Regions from separate parts of the Chamaesiphon sp. VAR_48_metabat_403 genome, predicted to be linked through region 1. Evidence: riboswitches for the same ligand, from Rfam matches in the RefSeq annotation. Region 1 holds a riboswitch; the other holds the start of a gene.
What was found. Region 1 has a riboswitch for cobalamin ahead of RMO79_RS13560 (DUF1636 domain-containing protein). Riboswitches for the same ligand answer to the same signal wherever they lie in the genome.
Positions count from the first base shown of each region.

Region 2: linked by a shared signal. The riboswitch ahead of RMO79_RS23430 (energy-coupling factor ABC transporter permease) and the one ahead of RMO79_RS13560 (DUF1636 domain-containing protein) in region 1 are both predicted to bind cobalamin.

Region 1 is NZ_JANPLS010000287.1:287-7,558, forward strand. Features, by position in the region: partial or broken gene glgA (glycogen synthase GlgA) at 1-686, opposite strand, end outside; gene RMO79_RS13545 (hypothetical protein) at 933-2,306, opposite strand; gene RMO79_RS13550 (heme oxygenase (biliverdin-producing)) at 2,484-3,200, shown strand; gene RMO79_RS13555 (hypothetical protein) at 3,341-3,766, opposite strand; gene RMO79_RS13560 (DUF1636 domain-containing protein) at 3,753-4,163, opposite strand; cobalamin riboswitch at 4,185-4,337, opposite strand; gene rsmG (16S rRNA (guanine(527)-N(7))-methyltransferase RsmG) at 4,745-5,491, opposite strand; gene RMO79_RS13570 (EamA family transporter) at 5,541-5,909, opposite strand; gene RMO79_RS13575 (glycosyltransferase family 39 protein) at 5,926-7,272, shown strand, end outside.
Region 2 is NZ_JANPLS010000498.1:1,916-10,164, forward strand. Features, by position in the region: gene RMO79_RS23410 (S8 family peptidase) at 1-790, shown strand, start outside; gene RMO79_RS23415 (TniQ family protein) at 757-1,305, opposite strand; gene RMO79_RS23420 (hypothetical protein) at 1,352-1,609, opposite strand; gene RMO79_RS23425 (transposase family protein) at 1,756-3,678, opposite strand; cobalamin riboswitch at 4,021-4,200, shown strand; gene RMO79_RS23430 (energy-coupling factor ABC transporter permease) at 4,240-5,022, shown strand; gene RMO79_RS23435 (energy-coupling factor ABC transporter substrate-binding protein) at 5,003-5,323, shown strand; gene cbiQ (cobalt ECF transporter T component CbiQ) at 5,323-6,120, shown strand; gene RMO79_RS23445 (ABC transporter ATP-binding protein) at 6,113-6,961, shown strand; gene RMO79_RS23450 (hypothetical protein) at 7,040-7,483, opposite strand; gene RMO79_RS23455 (class I SAM-dependent methyltransferase) at 7,805-8,249, opposite strand, start outside.

The DNA.
Region 1 (7,272 bases):
TCGATGCCATTGACAATTCCCGACAACCTGCCACTAATAAAAGATAGTAACCCTTCAATTGTCTCGCCATATTCGATCGTCTGAATTTGCGCCGCATAAGTCGGCGATACCGTATTGACTCGATCGGCAAATTGTACCGCCGCCGCCATAGTATTATGCCCTTGCATGTACCACGGACACCAAGTAATTTTATCCAGATACCACCGCCACGGCCCTTGGTAGGCTAAATTATGAATGGTAAAGACGGTGCTAATATCGGGATCTTGGTGCATCCAGACGGGTAGCATTCCGGTATGCCAATCGTGACAGTGAAGCACATTCGGCTTCCAATAATTCCAACAAAATTCCGCCGCACCGTTAGCAAAAAACGTAAATCGCCAATCTTCATCCTCTCCCCCATAAATCCGCAGCGGATCGAAGACAGGATGCCCGAATAAGTATAATGGCACGTCGGTACCGGGCAATACTGTCTCGTAGACTGCAAAGTGATTAAACATCGCATGTCCCCGCCACACAGGTTCGATCGGAATATCTAATTTCCCAACTATCGAGCCATAATAAGGCATAAAAATTCGGACATCGTGTCCCATTTTCCGCAAGAATTTGGGTAAAGCACCCACGACATCCCCCATCCCACCAACTTTCGCGATGGGTGCAGCCTCCGCCGCCACAAATAAAATTTTCATAGATATTTTTATATTTTAGGTGCCTAACGCTCGAACCCAATTATATCAGTCAATTGACAGCTACCTAACCCAAGTTGCTAGTTATAGGTTTTTAGTGGGATAGGTGTTAGGTTTTAGCTGTTAGGCTTTAGCTTCGATCCCATCGCTAATACCTAATACCTAATACCCAAATCTTTAACCTTGGTTATAACTAGCAACTTGCGCTACCTACTTTATATCCCAACCCACGCACCCACGCACCTCAATCTATAAATATTCTAATAATCTCGGTCTGACTCCGAATAAAGTTAGGATGACAATACTACCGATCGCCACTGTAGCAATTTTTTCAAAGTTTGCCACGCGATCGTTACCAAGTTCGATATTTTTATCTAATTCTTTTTTATTTAGCTCCATCAAATCGGTATGAACATCTTTATATCGATCGAATGCCCAATTTGATTCGCCTGTTTTAGTCCCGATACACAATGCGATCGCTTCACTAATTTTACCACTAGCTGCTAGTTGCCGAATTTGTTTATCGATTTTTAGATAATCATTCCAGGCTTTTAGCGTAGCAATCGCCGCTTCTTTTTCGCCAACAAAGGTGATGTTCTTTAGTCCAGTTGAAAATAGTCCAGTTAGTTCGGCAGTCAGATGTTGTGTGTTAACATCAGTGATAATATTCTCGATTGATGTTTTCTCATTTGGCATCATCATAATTTTATTAACTTTGTCAGTAAAAGAGCGTTCGTGTAAAGCTGCATTAGATCGATCGAGTAAATAGCGACTCTCATCGGCATTAGCTCGGTAAGATAAAGAACGCATTTTCCGCAGAGCCTCTAATGAATTAAAAGCATCTACTTTAGCTATTCTTAAATTATTTGCCGCACCCATAAATGCGCTGCTAGTATATCCCAGAAAGACAACTGCGATCGCGGTTGCACCGAGTAATGGTAAATTTAAAACCCGACGCATTCTTTGATATAAAAAGAGCTGGATTGCTACTAAGATTGCAATTAACGCTACCCCTGTAACTACAATAATCAGACCGATACCGCCATTACCAAAACTTTGTTCGGAATAAGTTCTTTCTAATGCTTGTGAATTCACTTGGCTGAGTTTTTCAGCTTGGGGGATAATATCTCGATCCATTAAATTAGCCGCACTCTGATAAATGGCGAGCGTATTAACTGCATCGCCGCGTTTGTGAGCATCGCGCGCTTCTTGGAGTTTTAAGAAATAGGCACTACTATTAAATTGTAATGTTTGAATTATTTGTTCTTCTTCTGGATAAGTAATATTTCTAGCCGCAGCTACCAATCGATCGGCTATTTTCTTGCGATTCTTATCAAAATCTGCTAATGTTTGTCGATTATCGCCTGGTTTCAATAATAATTCGTTTGCCAAACTAGCATCCATATCGGCAAAAGAATCTTGGAGTTGCTGTGCCGTTAATACACTAGGTGCGGCATCTTTACCGACAGTCTTAATTGCTTGTCTCTGAGAATTTACGCCATAGATACTAATTATTAATAGTAGTAAACTCACGCCCCATGTCGTATACCAACCACCCCGTAAAATTTGGGGCGTATTCAACCGCTTGACTAAACTTTGAGTTGGCTTGGGAATCACAGTCATCTAAGTAGGCTCCAAATTATTCAAATCGTGCCGTTAGGGCGCAACAGTTCCATCCAACTCATCATTAGGATCGAGCTAGATAATTATGTAGTGCCAGTCACAAATCTTAATAGAAATTCTCATCAAATTATCATAAGCTATCAAATTAGTGGGTATATATATTCGGAAATTTTTAACATGAGTTCTAATCTAGCTACTAAATTACGTGAGGGCACTAAAAAATCTCACAGTATGGCGGAAAACACTGGCTTTATCGCCTGCTTCCTCAAAGGAACCGTCGAAAAAAAATCTTACCGCAAACTAGTCACCAATCTCTACTTCGTCTACTCAGCGATGGAAGAGGAAATGCACAAGCATTCTACCGATCCCATTTTATCTAAAGTCTTTTTCCCAGAACTCGATCGTAAAGCCGCTCTAGAACAAGACTTAGCGTTTTACTACGGTGCTAACTGGAAAGAGCAAGTAGCCCCATCTGAAGCTACTAAGAAGTACATCGCCCGGATTCACGAAGTAGCCGATCGCGATACCGCATTAATGGTAGCACACCTCTACACCCGCTACTTAGGCGATCTCTCTGGTGGTCAAATTCTCAAGAAAATTGCCCAGAATGCCATGAACCTCACCGATGGCGAAGGAACTGCATTCTATGAGTTCGCCCAAATCCCCGACGAGAAAGCCTTCAAGACTAACTACCGTCAGGCGATGAACGATTTACCCATCGACGAAGCCAAAGCCGATGAGGTTGTCGATGAAGCTAACGCTGCATTTGAGATGAACATGGTCATGTTCAAAGAATTAGAAGGTAATCTTATTAAAGCGATCGGCGTGCAATTATTCAACATGCTCACCCGCAAACGCAATCGGAATAGTACTGAGTTGGCTACGGCGGAGTAGATAGGGAGTGGGGACGGGGAGACGGGGGGACGGGGAGACGGGGAGTGTGGGAGGATCGGAACGTAGTTCTAAAATCTAAACCCTAGTCCCTAGTCCCTATTCCCTCTAAAACCTCATACCTAAAACCTCATACCTAAAGCCTAGAAAGAGCCTAATTCAAACTCACTCAATCGCCGACAAATTTGCTCATAGCAGTCTGGCGGCGAAGTTTTTAGGCGTTGACACCAGCCGATATCTAGATTTATACCAGACTCGACTGCTAAAATTAGCTCGGTTTGTGGTTGATAAGTAGCCACAGCAGCTAAGATCGGATCGATCGAGTGACTATTTACCAACCATTCTTGCAAGTAGAGCGATAATTGCGACTGAGGAATATATCGAAAATTAAGGCTCGGTGCTTGGAGATCTTCCCAATGACGGTCAGAATCGTCTAGAAGATCTACCGAACTGTTGATGACTACTACCCCTCGATCGCAATATAGATAGCCTTGCCAAGCCCGATAGCCAATCCATAGGAAGTTTTGGGTGAGGAGATCGGGGCGGCGCGCTCGGTTATATTGCCGCATGGGTAGGAGTGGGGATGAGTGGGGGAATTTTAGCGAGGATACCTTGTTTGAGCGGTGCTGGGCGTTCTGCCCAAGGTAGCTCTCCTGTCGGATGCTGATAGTATTTTTCAGCACATTCTAAGATATTGCCCAGCTCGATCTTCGGATCTTCGCTGGTAATATCGCCAAATAAGTAAGTGTGTTTTCCCGCTGCTGCAAAAGAAATCGCACAGGAGCGGCTGCAAGCACTCATACAGCCGACACCTTGGATCGGAAATTCTGTCGCTAAATCCCAATCTTGGTGCAAAGCTTCCAACTCTTCTAATAGCCGCTCGCCCGCACTCGTACCGACGCGCTTGCCATCTTGCCACTTACTACCGCAAGTGGTACAAACAAATAAACAATGTTGTGGGTTCACCTAATACCTCGTAGGTTAATTGAACTAGATTTTGATGCTGGCGGGCATTCTGACTCGACCGAGGCTATGGCTAGTCTCAATTTACAGTTGCGGGACAGTGCTGGATTTTCACCAATCTTTCCCCATTACTTTGAGTGGCTGTTCCCCACTCAAACCAGATCGAAGCTTTATTATACCTGTTGACAGGTCTCTGACAAAAAAGTTCGTTTACTACCAAATTTCCCTGTATTGTCCCTATCCCTACCCTACATACGTATCTTTGGAGTGAAGCGAAATTGGTGGGAATCCCCCTGAATCCCCCTTGGAATGGGGGCTTTCAAAGTCCCCCTTTCCAAGGGGGTTGGCAGGGTGGTTTCATACAAGAAAAGAAAAATGCAAAAACCCTTATTTTTAGTCTTCAACCACCCGCGACTAAAGTGCGGGCTAACGGCAGAAGTCCACTTCAGTGGACTGAGCTATTTTTCTTCTGGTGTATGAAACCACCCTGCCTTTCCAAGGGGGTTGGGGGATTTAGATCTCAAAACGAAGTCTAGCCGACTTGTGTATACAGGGTAGCTTCCCTATCCCCTATTCCCTATTCCCTACAGCGGCTTCAGATTAGGAATCCCGACAGCGCGAGGATAATAAGGATGGGTATCGGCGGCTTTACGCAACCAAATACAGTGACGGATACTATTGCTAATCGGTGTCGTAAATCGATCGATCTTGGCAATTTCACCACCTAATTTAGCTACGGCTAATTCTAGACTTTCGGTTTCGGCTTCCGTCCAATTGCCCCGATAGAGAATTGCCGTACCGCCTAATTTAACTAAAGGTAGTGCATATTCAGCACAAACATTTGCCGATGCTACTGCTCTAATTAGGGCTAGATCGGATTGATGGCGGTGTTGTCGATCTTGACCCAATTCTTCAATTCTGCTAACTAAAGAACGAACATTTTTCAAGCCTATTTCTGAGGCAATCGATTCGACAAATCCAATCTTTTTAGCAGTAGAATCAACCAATGTGAGTTGCCAATCGGTTCTAGCAATCGCAAGTGGCAAGCCAGGAAAACCAGCTCCCGTACCGATATCTATTACTTGCAATGGTGTAGAATTCTGAATTAAATCGCCAACGCCTCGCAAGGAATCCCATAAATGTTTTTCCCAAAATTCTTCGGGTTCGGTAATTCTGGTAAGATTTAATGTTTTGTTAGCAGTAATTACTGCTGTATATAGAGATTGTAGCTGAAACTGCTGTATTTCTGTGGGGCACCACTCGGTGGTTTGCTGCCAGATCTCATTTAGCGCGGGTAAGCTATTAAGATCGGGGATTTCAGAAGCGTTCATATATAATTAGTTGAATATTAAATTAATAATAATTAAGATAAGCGATAGATTATTTATTCGACACCACTAACATCACGCCGAAAGAAATAGCAGCTAAACCAATAATTTGTGGTAATACGATCGATTCCCGAAACCAAAAATGACCTAATAACACCGAAAAAATATAACTTATCGAAATTGCTGGAGCGGCAATACTCAAATTGACGCGGGTGAGTAGTAAAATATAGACGATCGCGCCTAAAGCATAGCAAGTTAAACCGATTAATAATTCGGGGGTAGTAACGATACTGAGAATGTGGTTTAAGGCATTATCCATATCTACTTTACCAAGTTTTCCAGCTCCCATTTTAAGAAAAAATTGACCGAATACGCCAGCTAAAACAGAGATTAGTAGTAAACTTAATTCTGGTAGAGTCACAATTTAATTTTTGAGTGTGAATATACACGATTATGGATTGATATGGAAGCGGTTTCCGCGATCGAGCTTGTTGCTAGTTACATTACCATTATTATTTATTAATGGTGGCGATCCGAGTTTGGTGCCCTATGATGAAGGTTACTATGCGGTGCAAGCGCGGTGGATTTGGGAAACTGGCGATTGGCTGACACCACAATGGTGGGGTACCGCAATTTACGATCGCACGATTGGGATTCAGTGGTTTATTGCGCTAGCTTACCAGTGTTTTGGCTTGAATGAGTTTAGCGCGCGGCTGCCGAGTACGATCGCGTGTATCGTGAGTGTATTATTGACATATGAAGTCGGTAAAATTCTATTCGATCGACAGATTGCGTGGTTGGGTGCGGTAATCTTGATGTTAATGGGGTTGTGGGTGAGTGAAGCTCATACAGCGCAGCAAAATACAGCATTAGTAGCAATTGAGTTACTTGGCATGTGGGCGTTATTAAAGATCGCAGATTCCCAGCCTCATATTTTAACATCTTCGCGGCAATCGATCTCCATGAGTCGAGTTTGGGGGATCTTAGGTGGCGCGACGGTAGGCTGGGGCTTTTTGCTCAAGGGTTTTATGATTTTCGTGCCGATTATCGCACTTTTGCCTTATTTTATTTTTCACCGACGTTATCAAAAATTGATAACTAATCCCTGGATTTATCTCGGATTATTTATCGGTGCCATTCCGACTGGAATTTGGTTAATTTTGAGCTGTTATAAATACAATGGGCTGATGCCAGTTTATGAATTAGTAAATAAATTACTATTCTTATCTAAAACTGACACTTATAATCCCGGCCCTTTTTATTATCTCTGGATTTTACCACTAAATATTTTCCCGTGGGCATTCTTTAGTACGATCGGCGCAATAATTATCTGGCGGAGAATGCTACCAGATCTCAATTATGCGGCTGTAAGTTTATCGTTAGGTTATCCGATCTGCTTATTTATTTTACTCAGCCTATTTAAAACGCGGATGGCATATTATACTATGCAATTATTACCGTTTATGGCATTGCTGGCTGCCACTGCTTTCGTAAAATTCATGCAAGTCAGTCGCCAGAAGATCGGCTGGTATCGCTTTGTAACTGCGATCGGTTATGCTTTTAGTGGATTGGGATTTATCCTGACGATCGCAGGCATAATTGTCATGCTCGATCGACCGTTATGGGGAATTATCATTCCGGCAGAGGTGCAAATTTACGCGCTACCAGCCATCGTGCTGGGTTGTGGCTGGATGACAATTTTTAGCCTGTGGCAACGCTGGCAACCCCCGGCTACCCCCTTCTGGTTGGCTGGTTGGTTGATTCCTGCCTGGTTGACAATATTG
Region 2 (8,249 bases), on a different contig from region 1:
CGCAGCTCCCAAAGTAGCGCACATTGCCGCTTGTCTGGCGGCTGAATTACCTAATGAAAGCTGCTTGCTATATCGAGCATTAATCGTGCAATCAGCCCGTTTCCCAAGCTGGGTAGAAACCACAAATTTCGATCTCTACCATGCTATTCGGTTACTGGGCTATGGCATTCCCAATCTCGATCGAGCCTTGGGTAATTCCACTAACCGGATTACGCTAATTGCTAGAGGCGAACGGCGGATTGCCGCCCGTCAAGCTCAGGTTTATGAAGTAAGCCTACCAAATGAATTACGTTCTCCAGGAGAGGATTTGGATATTCGCATTGAAGTCACACTTTCCTACAAAGCCCAACCTCGACGCACCCGCCGCGCTCGAAGAAAATATCTTTCCACATGGTTAGATTGGGACTGTAGCAAAAAAGGTGAGGTTCCAGAACGATTTTTGGACAGAGTACTCAAAGAGTATGATGCTCCAGCAGAGGTCGAAGAAAGCGAGAGCATTTTTAACTGGGTTTTGAACAAACGCAAAAATTGGGGACAGGCACGGAATGTCTCCAGACAGGAAGGCACATTACAAAAAGATTGGGCAATCGTTAAATCATACGATTTGCGCGAGTCATTTTGTATTGCAGTCGTCGGACATGAAGGCTGGAATAACGATCCCAATGCCACTGTTCCCTATGCCCTAGTAGTCAGTTTTGAGGCAGTAAATACAAATATCCCGATTTACACTTCGATCGCTAAGGTTCAAGTTCTGACTCAGGTAGAGACTGAGGTATCCATCAAATCGTAAGTTCGAGCTGTTTTCTGATGCTTAATCATCGATCGAAACAACATTTGACACTTCCGACATCGCCCCGACTCCCATTCCGCCGGAATCGGCAAATGCACCTCACAATTGGGACACTTATACAGCAACCGCAATTGATGCTTCTCGCAAGCAGCCGTAGATTGAAACTGCCACTTCATTCGATGGTAAGGAGCCTCATCATAACAAGCACAACAGAGGCGGATAATTCGGACATTAATCGGCTCCCCTTTCGGCGGAAACATCAGCAACAACCGATCTCCCTCGATCCCCATCACCTTCCCCAACTGTTCCAACTGCTTCAACGTCGGAAATGGATTCAAGTAAAACTTCTCCCACCGCGACATCGCCGTACCCAACTTCAACTGTCGGCTTAAACTCCCGATCGACGATAAACTCACTACCTCCTGACGCTTCCATCGACCGAGATAATGGCTGATACTCTCATCCTCATCAGGCTGGAGCACGACACTAAAATATTCCGCTGTAGAATCGCTCATATTTACTCCTCGATCGAAAATGCTCTGTCTTTATCTAAAATAAAATTTATCCGATCCCAACTTGCGGCGGTTGAACGTCAGTCAATACCTTGGAAATATTGAAAGGGTTAATTTCGATATTTGGATTGTCTAGCCGCCAAATTGCAATTCGTTTGAGTAGATCGTAAAGAGGCTGAATTTGACCATCAGATGATTGATTCAGATTTTTTATAATGTCCTTATCTGTTGCTAGATTCATTGGTTTAGACCAACCCAATGAATCTTCCCACTCTTTAATGACAGTAGTTATTTCACCTATAGACAAAACACTTAGCCTGTGATGGTTCAGAAAGGTATTATGAATGGGTAAATAACTTTTTCTATGTTGAGCATCGAGTATTTCATCCAATCTGCTCGTTCCACACAAAACCACAGAAATTCCACGTTTTTCCGAGATCCTCATCAGTTCGTTCAAACCAGAAAACAGCAATAGATCTGCATCGAACAGTCTGTATTGTCAACATTAGATAGCATCGATCGATCTGCTGTTTCGGCTTCATTCACTTCAGCAGATGCAGACAAAGCTTTTCCTAATTCGTACCGTTCCGGTGTCTGACTAACAACTCGCTGATGCTCGTCTTTCCGATTTTGATTGGTAGTTTTTTTACCTTTACCTCTCTTTTTCTGATTCATTTCTTTGACTTTCTCATTAGCAAAATTGTTCAAATCTCGCTGCTGTGCCAGAATTGAAGTTTGGTCGATTGCTTTGCCTTCTTTTCGGATTTGTTTTTCCCGCTCTTTCCATTCTCGCAGCGAGAGGCGAGACTCAGACAAATCTCTAGAGCGAATAACACCTAAATACTTCGATGGTTGACCATCCTGTTCGAGAGTATAAACTAGTAATTTAACAATATTGCTCGGATCGTATCTGATTGTTACCTTGTCATCATATTTTGCTAGAAAATCAATATTTTTGTCATATCGCTGATAGCCCTGTTCATCACGGACGAATCCCGCGCTATAGATCAAATTCTCAAAGACAACACAGCCATATTTCTGAACAGTTCGCTCTTCTTCCTTCATCAGACAAACATCTAATTTTCGCTCGTCCTCTATTCGTCGGGGTTCACCTCCAGGAATTCCATTCCACCAACGATTGAGACATGTTTGATTTCTAATTCGTGGATACAAATGTTGATTAACATGATCCACGAAATGCCGGACTAACTTTCGATCGTACTCCTCGTAAATCATGCAAGCGTATTTCTCCGCATTCTCTGGACGTTCCTCGATCGTGCCACCTTTGTATCCTGGTAGCAGCGAGGAAAACTCATCTTTGACTCTCCGAAAAGAACTCTCTACAATGCCACCCTGTTCCTTGTGCAATCGCAGCCTGAGCTTAAACCCTAACTCCATCGCAACTCGTCTCAGATGCCCCGACTTAAATTCGTTGGCTCGATCGGTCACTATATATTCTGGTAATCCACAGACCTCCCATTCCTTTTGAAGTCCATATTCAGCCCCGTAATGTTTGGGCAAAATAGCATGACGCAAAGCTAACGCCACTTCATGAGAACCTGCCGACATAAAACTGAGGTAGTAACCCATGATGCAACTGGAGTAGCTGTCAATTACAGAGGTGATCCAAACACAGCCCACAATATTATCGTCAGCATCCACCAGTAGGTTGTCTAATTTAGTATGGTCTATTTGCCAAACTTGGTTGCTCCGTTCGACTACGATATCTTCTCGAACATTATCCTTATCGATAGTTTTGATAACGATACCTGGCCCTTGTCCTGGATTCTTTTTCGGCTTTTTCTTCTCTACTAAAGGATTGAGAACACTGTATACGAATCCGATCGATGGATATTCACCTTTATCTTCTGCCAATCCTAGCTCTTTCACCGCATGAGCCTTCACCTGATTGAATGTCTGGCTACGACTCATTCGTCTGCTATTTTTATTGCCGCGCTTGTAGGTCGTAAGAATGAAGTCAGTCCATTCAGCAACACTTTTCCCCTGCCACTGCTTAGATCCTCTCTGCTCACCTGCATCAATGCGTGTAAATCTAACTAATGAAGCCAATCCCTCTTGCTCCACTCGTTCGAGCAGTCGTGTCACTGTGCGCGGATGCACTTCTAATCGATCGGCCCAGAGTTTGATTTTCTCTGTTCGCTGGTGCTCTGAAGCTTGAGAAATGTCCTCGACAGCTTGAACCCGCTGCATGATTTTTGCTCGATCTTCGAGATCCTCTAACAGACTCTCAATGATTAATCGCTCCTGTGGAACGGTTGGAGTCAGTGGAGTCTCAATTTCTTCGGAATGCTGCTCGATCGAATCTCGATCTATGACGGATGCAGCCTGCATTTCTGGCGTATGTGGTGATAACATAGCATTTAGCAAGGAAAAGGCATTTATCTATGTTAGACTTTATCCATCGCTTTTGAGAAAAAGGCAAATATCTATTTAATTTCTCGCAAAGGAAAACAACAGAGTTCCGACCGCCATAATCGTTTGCTGAACTAAGTTTCAGCCATTATCTCTGGCGTGACATTAATTATGGAAAGTGGACAAATATCTGTTAAATGTACACCAATCGTAGGCTATGTGTACATTAACTAATTATTGTCACTGTTAACAGATTATAGTTTTACAACAACCGATCGGGTTGGAGATCGGGCCGATCGACAGTGCGGTTTAGATGCTAGGATGTAGCCAGTCTTTGGCATCGCCGCTCGAAATAAAAATTGGGAGATCGTGAATAGCCACGGAGATCGATGGGGAAAGATTGGTGCAAAATCCAACGCTGTCCCGCAACTGTAATGTGTTCGAGGTGCGATGATTTCCGACTTACATCGGATTTAATCTTGAATTAACTGAGTCAGAACACCCATCGTATCGAATATAGATCGCGTTCATCTGCGAGGTTCAAGGTGACTATCTCTAAAATTAATGAAACCAAAATATCAAAAAGCCGCCACCTTACTGGCAATGCTGGGCTTGAGTGCTTATTTAGTAATTGCCACACCCACTCCAGCCCATGCGATGCACATTGCCGAGGGTTACTTACCGATTGAGTGGGCGGCGTTCTGGTGGGTAATTGCCTTACCCTTCTTTGGATTGGGATTGAGATCGATCGATCGGATTACCCAAGCACATCCAGAACTCAAGTTGCTTTTAGCATTGTCTGGAGCCTTTACTTTCGTCCTCTCCGCGCTGAAGATTCCATCTGTCAATGGTAGCAGCTCTCACCCAACAGGGACGGGGCTGGGGACAATTTTATTCGGCCCATTGGTGATGTCGGTAATCGGTGGATTAGTGTTGCTGTTTCAAGCAGTACTACTGGCACATGGCGGATTGACAACATTGGGTGCAAATGCATTTTCAATGGCAATTGTCGGCCCGATGGTCGCTTATGTGGTTTACAATGCGATCGCTAAAACCGGACATCAAAAAATTGCCGTGTTTATGGCTTCAATGTTAGAAGATTTATGTACTTATTTAGTAACTGCCGTACAATTGGCTCTAGCATTTCCCGCCGTACAAGGTGGATTTGTAGCAGCTTTTATTAAATTTGTCGGCGTGTTTGCAATTACCCAAATCCCACTGGCAATTAGTGAAGGTTTATTAACCTTGCTGGTCTGGAATTGGCTGCAAGAATATGGGCAGCAAGAATTAAAAATACTCCAGCTCTTTCAACAACGAAATAATTTAAATGCAAAAACTAGCGAATAATTGGTGGCTATTGGGTATTGCTGTTGCCTTGTCTTTTGCCCCAGTTTTGATTTTTCAGGGTAAAGAATTTAAAGCGACGGATAGTATTAATATAACCGCGATCGAAGAAGTTAAACCGGGCTATAAACCTTGGTTTGAACCTGTGATTAAACCATCCGGCGGCGAAGTTGAAACCTTCTTATTTGCCACTCAAGCTGCGATCGGATCGGGGGTAACTTGTTATATTTTAGGCTTATATAAAGGGCGCACCGAACGCCGGAAAACAGATGAAATCGTCCCCTCGATCGAACACCGCGATTAGTGCATATTCATCTCGATACGCTTGCCTATAGCAATCGGCTGCGCCATCTTCTCCCTAGTCAAAAGCTCTGGTTTGCCCTCATTGTGCTGCTGTTGGCTCTGGTAACTCACTATCCGGTACAAATCATCATTTTTGGGTGGATGAGCGTCTGGATTACGATCTATGCGGGGATACCGCGTCAGATTTATGGGGCGATGCTGTTGGGAGTTTCGGTGTTTTTGGTGACTAGTCTGCCTGCGATCGCGATCGAATATGCTAACAACATCTCTTCAGAAATGCAGTCTGATGCCTTGTGGCAAATGCAGGTATGGGGCGGGCAGATCTATCTCAGTCATCGCGGTTCGGTGCGGGCACTCGAACTCATCATTCGCAGTTGGGCGAGTACTTCCGTGCTATTTTTTATCGTCCTGACAATTCCTGCGATCGATCTGGCGGCTACTTGTGCAAAAATTGGCTGTCCGCCGATTCTCATCGAATTATCACTATTAATTTACCGCTGTATTTTTCTGTTAGCAAACACCGCCCAAACGATCGTTACCGCTCAAGTTTCACGCGGTGGTTATCGGACTCAAAAACTGAGAATGAACAGCTTAAATTTATTAGTTCGTCAATTAATTCAACGCACGGTGAGTAGGTATCGACAGTTAAGTTTGGGAGTAATGGCACGCGGCTTCGATCGAGAATTTCGATTTTGGCAACCGCAATGTTATCAATACTCTCAACGTTATGCTAGTGAGTCGATCGTCGGTTGTGTAGTGCTGATAATTGGAGAGATTTTATACCGGATCTATGTCTGAATATTTACTAGAATTTCGGGATATTTATTATAGTTATCCACTGGCGACTGCGCCAACTTTGCAAGGCTTGAGCTTTCGGTTGCCCACACATAAAAAAACAGCCCTAATCGGTGAAAATGGTTGTGGCAAATCGACAATGTTTCTAATTGCCGATGGTTTGTGTAAACCCGATCGCGGGACAGTGTTACTAGACAATTTACCATTAACATTCGATCGAGCCGCACTCAAAAGATGGCGACAGCGAGTAGGGTTAGTATTTCAAGATCCCGAACAGCAACTTGTCGCCCCGACTGTTGCAGCAGATATTTCTTACGGGTTGTGCAATCAAGGTTTACCCGAATCAGAAGTAGCGGCAAAAGTTACGAAAACTCTCGCCGATTTTAATTTAGAAACTCTAGCAATGTCTCCACTCCAGCACCTCAGCTTAGGACAAAAAAAGCGGGTGAGTATTGCTGGCGTAATGGCTTTACAACCAGAGTTATTATTATTAGACGAACCGACGGCTTATCTCGATCCAGTCCAAACTCGTACCCTGTTAGTAGAACTAGAATCGATCGCCCAATTGGGGACAACGCTACTAATTGCCACTCACGATTTAGATTTTGTCTATCAATGGGCAGATTGGGTTTTGGTGATGGAACGGGGGAAATTAATTGCCGAAGGCGAAACTCTAGCAGTTTTTCAGCAGCTTCAATTTATGCCAAACTTTGAATTAGGAATGCCACTATTATGGCAAATCTGGTCGCGAATGTCCCCATTAATGAGCCAAAAAGTTTCCGCTCCTAGAACCATTGCGGAATTGACTATTTACTTAGACAAGTTAGCACAACCCGAACCCTAGCTGCCTGGATAATATTTTCAAGTAAGACTTGAATGACAAATACAGAAAACGGTTGGCGTGCAACAGAGTTGTGATGCATTATTTTTTGATGATGAAACTAACCCAGTTGTCTTTTCTGGTTATATCTCTTACGAGGGTAGCATTAGATCGATCGAAGCACTGACCTGACAACTGTGCAAAATCGCTCAGGTGTCTGGGATGTTCGACGTGCGTGCTAACTTCTTTTCCCTTAACAAATGCTAGAACATTTACACCACCTTCTGATAATACAGGAGCTTTTTTTTCTAGATCCCATTTGAAACCGAGCGTTTGTTCGGCTTTGTTGTTGTTGGAATATGGGCCAAATATACAAACACGTTCCCAACTAGAATCACCCACTTTGGCAAGATCGATTCTCTCCGAGTTATTGTAATCTATCTGTGTATCAATTTCGGTGCTGATTTTGCTGAGGCTGGAGCCACAAGACGTGATTAGAAAGAGACAGAGAATAGTAATGTTTTTCTTGATTTCACGATAAGCCATGATATTTGATGAAATAGCAATTAATCCGTTCTGTGAGGCGGTCTTCTAATGTTTGAGCTTACTCCCTTTCCGCTCAAAGACTATAGATTAGCTTTTTCTTTATGCCCTCTGCGCTCTTTGTCTTGATTTGTTGTCTTGTCGTTTTTTTATTCGGGGGTTCCCCCCGAATAAAAACGCCGCTAAACCGTCGGGGAACCCGACGAGCACAAATCGCTGCGCCTCTGCGGTTAAAAAAAAGATCTCTGACAGCAATAGGGTAGAAGTATAATCTATATTCTTCTGGCGAGAAGGGAGTAACAAAACTGACTGAACAAACATCCGCTAAGACACCTTCGCAATTACCGTACGGTGGCGCGGTGTATTGGCGGTAATTGTCGGCGCATCGAAACCAGCATCGATTAGTGCTTGGGCAATATCGAGGGTAAAATATCGATCGAGATACGGCTCGGTACTTTTGAGCAGTGTTAAAATGTATGGTGCCATTTGAGCATAAATATCCGATGCTGGATTCATATCCATAATGGCAATATGTCCGCCCGGTTTGAGTAAGCGTTTCGCTTCTTGAAAAATCTCGCGGGTGGCTGTCTGCGGTAGCTCGTGACAAATTAAAAATAAAGATACCAAATCATAACTATGTGCGGGTAACCCAGTATTTTCGCCTGCGGCGTGAACCCAATTAATTTGGGTAGATTGTTGTTGCTCGGCGCGGTAATTAGCAATTGCTAAAAAGTAGGGCGAGAGATCTAAACCCGTTACATGTGCGTCG